Regions from separate parts of the Anaerostipes sp. AF04-45 genome, predicted to be linked through region 2. Evidence: predicted binding sites of a transcription regulator. Region 2 holds the regulator's gene; each other region holds the start of a gene.
The links. Region 2 encodes Rex, which represses fermentation and respiration genes when NADH is low (regulators of the CRP and FNR family bind a similar motif). Its sites were predicted from a motif close to ATTGTTAANTANTTAACAAT; they were not measured.
Positions count from the first base shown of each region.

Region 1: a site for Rex is predicted at 897-916, ahead of gap (type I glyceraldehyde-3-phosphate dehydrogenase). Genes of this name have one in related genera too.
Region 3: a site for Rex is predicted at 881-900, ahead of DWV34_RS14820 (complex I 24 kDa subunit family protein). Genes of this name have one in related genera too.

Region 1 is NZ_QTXQ01000006.1:218,076-220,347, reverse strand. It holds gene DWV34_RS11180 (Na/Pi cotransporter family protein) at 1-794, shown strand, start outside; gene gap (type I glyceraldehyde-3-phosphate dehydrogenase) at 964-1,980, shown strand; gene DWV34_RS11170 (phosphoglycerate kinase) at 2,137-2,272, shown strand, end outside.
Region 2 is NZ_QTXQ01000004.1:105,130-107,401, forward strand. It holds gene abc-f (ribosomal protection-like ABC-F family protein) at 1-572, opposite strand, end outside; gene DWV34_RS07310 (redox-sensing transcriptional repressor Rex) at 725-1,384, shown strand; gene acpS (holo-ACP synthase) at 1,401-1,763, shown strand; gene DWV34_RS07320 (bifunctional ADP-dependent NAD(P)H-hydrate dehydratase/NAD(P)H-hydrate epimerase) at 1,760-2,272, shown strand, end outside.
Region 3 is NZ_QTXQ01000012.1:16,726-18,997, reverse strand. It holds gene DWV34_RS14825 (iron-containing alcohol dehydrogenase) at 1-747, shown strand, start outside; gene DWV34_RS14820 (complex I 24 kDa subunit family protein) at 927-1,400, shown strand; gene nuoF (NADH-quinone oxidoreductase subunit NuoF) at 1,401-2,272, shown strand, end outside.

The DNA of each region.
Region 1 (2,272 bases), on a different contig from region 2:
ATTCTATCTTCAATGTATCAGTTACCGTACTGCTGTTCCCGTTCGCCAATGTATTGGTGAAACTGTCAGGACTGATTATCCATGAAGAGCCGGAAGATGAGGAAGACGAGGAAGTAGAAGAGATGGTGCTGCGCCATCTGGATCCGCGTATTCTTGAAACTCCTTCTTTTGCGGTGGAAAACGCAGTCAAAGAAGTAGTGCGCATGGGTGACATCGTTCTGAAGAATATGAAGCGCGTTACAAAGGAAGCTATGAATCCGCAGCCGAGTGAGAAACAGCTGGACAAGGTGTTCAGGGATGAAAAGGTCATCAATCATTTAGAAACTATGATCACCGGATATCTTGTGAAGATCAGCAATCTGGCGCTGACGGAGAAACAGAGTAAAATTGTCACGGATTTATTCTACACTATATCGGATATTGAAAGAGCGGGAGATCACGTAGAGAATATTGCCGAATTTATGCAGACGAAGCATGACGACAAAATTGCATTTTCTGATCTGGCAAAGGACGAATTGCACAAAATGACGGCACAGGTCATTAAAACATTTGATTATGCCATCAGAGCGATTGAGAAAGATGATGTGGAAATTGCGAAACAGGCCATTCAGGGAGAGGAAGAAGTAGACAGAATAGAAAAACAGTACCGGAAACAGCATATTAAACGGCTGGAACGGGAATCCTGCCTGCCGGAGGCTGGTGTGATCTATATTGATATGATGACAAGTCTGGAGCGTATTTCTGACTATGCAGACAATATTGCCAATTATATCATTGATGAGAATGAGAAATAAAGCTTTTGGTAATCTTGTACAAAGATATGATTTTGTATACATGAGAGAAATGCTAAAATAGACTTGATATTTTTGGACATATTGTTTAAAATAAAAAGGAAGTTTGTCAATAGATTGACAATTGACAGACAACATTAAATTATTCATTCAAGACTTAGGAGGAATTGAGATGGCAGTAAAAGTAGCGATTAATGGATTTGGACGTATTGGACGTCTTGCATTCAGACAGATGTTCGGAGCTGAAGGTTATGAAGTTGTAGCAATCAACGATTTAACAAATCCTAAGATGTTAGCACACTTATTAAAGTATGATTCTGCACAGGGAAGATATGCATTAGCTGACAAAGTAGAAGCAAAAGAATCTTCAATCGTAGTAGACGGAAAAGAAATTGAAATCTATGCAGAAGCAGACGCAACAAAACTTCCTTGGGGAGAATTAGACGTAGACGTTGTATTAGAATGTACAGGATTCTATACATCTAAAGACAAAGCATCTGCACACGTTCAGGCAGGAGCTAAGAAAGTTGTTATTTCTGCGCCAGCTGGAAACGATCTTCCAACTATCGTATACAATGTAAACCACGAAACATTGACAAAAGAAGACACAGTCATCTCAGCAGCTTCTTGTACAACAAACTGCTTAGCGCCTATGGCTGATGCTCTTAACAAGTATGCACCGGTTCAGTCTGGTATCATGTTAACAGTACATGCTTACACAGGAGATCAGATGACTCTTGACGGACCTCAGAGAAAAGGTGATTTAAGAAGAGCACGTGCTGCAGCAGTTAATATCGTTCCTAACTCTACTGGAGCAGCAAAAGCTATCGGATTAGTTATTCCAGAATTAAACGGAAAATTAATTGGATCTGCTCAGCGTGTACCGGTTCCGACAGGATCTACAACAATCTTAACAGCAGTAGTTAAGGGTGACAACGTAACTGTTGACGGAATCAACGCAGCTATGAAAGCAGCAGCTACAGAGTCTTTCGGATACACAGAAGAAGAATTAGTATCTTCTGACATCATCGGAATCAAATATGGTTCTTTATTCGATGCAACTCAGACAATGGTTACTGAAGTTGGTGACGGATTATACGAAGTTCAGGTAGTTTCTTGGTATGACAATGAAAACTCTTACACAAGCCAGATGGTAAGAACAATCAAATACTTTGCAGAATTAGCATAATTGTGGATGCGGACAAGCTTCGCGATTCAGTGCAGTTATAAAGACTCAAACGGGTCCGGTCTTTTTGGACCGGACCTGTTTCTTGTATTTTAAGAAAGCGATCCGACAGGATAGGCATTCGATTTAATCCTATAAGAAATCCCAGGAGGAAAGAACATGTTAAACAAAAAATCAGTAGATGATATCAACGTAAAAGGAAAGAAAGTCTTAGTGCGCTGTGACTTCAACGTTCCGCTTCAGGACGGAAAGATCACAGATGAAAACCGTTTGGTTGCGGCCCTTCCTACATTAA
Region 2 (2,272 bases):
TGGTTGGTAGGCTCATCCAGGAGAAGGATCTCTGGCTTCATCAGCAGGAGTTTTCCGAGAGCGACCCTTGTCTTTTGTCCTCCGGACAGAGTCTCGATTTTTTTTTGAAAATCTTCCTCTTGAAACCCGAGTCCTTTTAAGATTCCTGTGATCTCACTTTTATAAGCAAAACCGTTTTTCTGTTCAAATAAATGAGTGGCCCTGGTGTATTCCTCCATCTTTTCTTCGAGCTCTGTGCCGCTTAAATGCTTCATCATATGCTCCAGAGAGCGGAGTTTTTTGTCCAGTTCGATCACATCCTGTTTTATGGTCAAAAGCTCTTCATAAATGGTGCGGGAAGAAGTATGGTCCTGATGCTGTGCGAGATAGCCGATATCGGCGTCCTTCTTTTTGTGGATCTCCCCGTCATCGGGTGTCATCTGATCCATGATGATCTTGAGCAGGGTGGACTTTCCGGCACCGTTTAAGCCGATGACGGCAAGCCGGTCCTTTTCATTGATATGAAAGGAAATTCCTTTCAGGACTTCCTGGTCGACAAATGTTTTATGTATATTCTGACAAGATAAAACCATAGTGCACTCCTTCAAAATTTCTAAGCTGTAAAAATTCTTTATAAGCATAACATAATTTCTGAAAAAACGCACTGAAAAGTTTGACAGATATTAGACAATCTTATATAATTTATTTAATTTGAGTAGTTAATAAAATAAGTGGGAGGGTAATAATGTCATCAATGGATAAGAATATATCACCGGCAGTTATAAAGAGATTACCTAGATATTACCGTTATTTGGGGGCTTTGAAAGCAAAAAATATTACGAGGATCTCATCCAAAGAGCTGAGCGAGAGGATGAAAGTAACTGCATCCCAGATCCGGCAGGACCTGAATAATTTTGGAGGTTTCGGGCAGCAAGGATACGGCTACAATGTAGAAAATCTTTACGTGGAGATCGGAAAGATTCTGGGACTTGACAAAAGCAATCAGATGATCATCGTTGGTGCCGGCAATCTGGGGCAGGCATTGGCTAATTATCAGGATTTTAACAATAACAGCATTGGTTTTCAGGTGATTGCGCTGTTCGATGTGAATCCGAAGCTGATCGGCATCACGGTGCACGGAGTGGAAGTGCACGATATTGACGATATGGAAGAGTTTATAAAGAATCATGAGATCAAGATTGCAGCCCTCACGCTTCCGCAGGACCAGGCGCCGAAGATTGCCAAAGATCTTGTGTCGTGGGGCATCAAAGGATTTTGGAACTTTGCCCCTGTGGATCTCACGCTGCCGGACAGTGTGACCGTGGAGAATGTCCATTTGGCAGAAAGCCTCATGACGCTGACTTACAATATTCACAGCAGGGAAGACAGCGAAGGCGCGGAGTAAAGACGGGAGGAACGCCATGATTGTCGGTATAGGAACTGACCTGATAGAAATCGGGCGGGTACAGAAGATGGTGGAGAGAAAGAACCGCCTGAGCCGGATTTTTTCAGAAGAGGAACTGGCATGCGCAGGTTTAAACAGTACGACTCTTGCTGGTAATTTTGCAGTTAAAGAAGCCGTTTCCAAGGTATTTGGAACCGGCTTCTTCGGATTGGAGCCCTATGAGATCGGAGTGTTTCGGAATTCAAAAGGAGCACCTTATGTGAAACTCACAGGCAGAGCCGAAAAAATGGCATCAGATAGGAAGATTACGAAATTTCATGTGTCGGTTACGAACACAGGGGGGCTGGCACAGGCTTTTGTCATAGGAGAGTGTCTATGAAATATGTTTTAAAAAATCAGGAAATGCAGGATGTTGATAAGGAGACCATACAGAAGATAGGGATTCCTGGCCTGGTGCTGATGGAGAGGGCCAGCGAAAAAATTGCCCGAAGGCTCATGGAAACAGTCAGAAAAAATAACAGGATTCTTTCTGTGGCAGGATGCGGAAATAACGGGGGAGATGCGCTGGCTGCGGCCAGAATCCTTCTGGAAGAAGGGTATTCAGTGGATTTTACAGTCGTAGGGGATCTGTCTCAGGCATCCGCAGACTTAAAGACGCAGTACGATATCCTTGCACGGCTTGGATATGAGCAAAAAGAAGAGATAGATTATAAGGATTATGACTGGATTTTGGAAGGACTGTTTGGCGTAGGCCTTTCCAGAGAGGTATCGGGGACATACCGTACTGCTGTGGAAAGGATTAATGGAAGCGGAGCTAAAGTCATGTCAGTCGATATTTCCTCCGGAATCAGCGGGGATACGGGAAAAGTCCTTGGATGCGCCGTAAAA
Region 3 (2,272 bases), on a different contig from region 2:
AGCTGTGTTATTACAAAAGCAGACGAAAACTTAAAACGGTTCTGTGACAATGACATCAACCGTGCCAGATTTGCCATTGAAAATCCGGAACTTACAATGACTCTGCCTCCATTCCAGACGGCATGCGGTATCATTGACATCATGTCTCACTCCTTTGAGAGATATTTTACTCCTGAAAAGGAGAATGACATACTGACGGACTATTTATGTGAGGCTATTTTCCACACATGTATGGACTGCGGACGGATTCTCATGAAAGATCCGGAAAATTACGAGGCAAGAGCCAGCATCATGGTGGCATCGACCCTTTCGCACAATGGTCTGACCGGCATGGGAAGAACCGGCGACTGGGCATCCCATTTCATCGAGCATGAGTTATCCGGTGAATACCAGAGCGTAACTCATGGAGCAGGGCTTGCGGTGATTACTCCTGCATGGATGAAATATGTGTACAAAGACAATATGGACAAATTTATAAAATGGGCAACTCGTGTTATGGGAGTGTCTATGGACTATGGCGATCCGGAGAGAACTGTACTGGAAGCCATCGACCGTTTAGAATTGTTTTTCTTAAGCCTTGGAGTTCCGACAAAATTAAGGGATGTTCCCGGAGTTGAGGATTTAGATGAAGAAGTGATGGAGCGCATGGCGAAACGAGTACGCGTTGTCCATGAGGACGGAAGCATCGGCTGGGTGCGCCGCTTAAATACAGAAGATATTGTAGAAATATTTAAACTGGCGATGTAAAAAATAATGAAAGAAAGTCCCACAGTGAAAAAGACTGCTGTCTTTTATCACTGTGGGACTTTCTGCGGTTTGGTGAAAAGTTTTATACTTATTTTATTGATAATCAGTCAAAATTGACATATAATTAACGGTGATTGATAAAAATTTAACCAAAATGCACAACGTAAAGGAGGTATCTCATGTTAAACCAGGCCTACTATGACAAAACAGATGAGATCATAGCATCTCACGGGCTTACGCAGGCTGCTTTGATCCCGATCATCCAGGATATTCAGGCAGAATACCGCTATCTTCCGCCGGAGCTTTTAAGTTATGTGGCATCAAAGCTGTCCATTGACGAAGCCAAGGCGTACAGTGTTGCGACCTTTTATGAAAATTTTTCTTTTGAGCCAAAAGGAAAATATATCATTAAAGTCTGCAACGGAACAGCCTGTCATGTCCGCAAATCGGTCTCCATTCTGGAACGTCTTTACAGTGAACTGGGGCTTTCAGAGGAGAAAGCGACTACGGATGATATGATGTTCACGCTGGAGACCGTTTCCTGTCTCGGCGCCTGCGGTCTTGCACCGGTCCTCACCGTCAATGACAAAGTCTATCCGGCGATGACCCCGGATGCTGCCGCTGAACTGATTCGAGAACTGAGAGGAGCTTAGATGATGAAAAAGATTGAAAACAGAGAAGCTCTCGGACAGATCCGTCAGACTTCCAGGGAGCAGATGAACAAAAGTAAGTGCCGGGTCCTGATCTGTGCAGGTACAGGCTGTCTTTCCGGAGGGTCCGGTGCCATCTATGACAGGATGTGTGAGTTAGTGGGGGAACATCCAGACGTAGAAGTCCATTTCGGACCGGAGATTGCACACGGAGACGGTGAGATTGGAATTAAAAAAAGCGGATGCCATGGCTTCTGCGAGATGGGTCCTTTGATGAGGATCGAGCCTCAGGGAATCCTATATACGAAGGTGAAGCTGGAAGACTGTGAGGAAATTTTTCACAGGACGATCGAAAAGGGGGAACCGATCAGGCATCTGTTATTCAAGAGGGATGGAATTGAATATCAGAGACAGGAAGAGATTCCCTTCTATAAAAAACAGACGAGAATCGTGCTGAAAAACTGCGGGCATATTGACGCAGAACACATAGAGGAATATTTGTCCATCGGCGGATACGAGGCTCTGGAAAAAGCACTGTTTGACATGAAGCCGGAAGAGGTGATCAGCGAAATATCTGAGTCGAACTTAAGAGGGCGGGGAGGCGGAGGTTTCCCGACAGGGTATAAGTGGTCCCAAGTAGCCGGACAGGAAGAGAAAATCCGCTATGTCGTATGCAACGGAGACGAGGGAGACCCGGGTGCATTTATGGACCGGAGCATCATGGAGGGAGATCCCCACAAGATGATCGAAGGCATCATGATTGCAGCCTATGCGGTGGGTGCTCAGGAAGGATACATTTACGTGCGGGCCGAATACCCACTGGCAATCAGCCGTCTGAAACGGGCTATAGAACAGGCGGAAGAATACGGACTTCT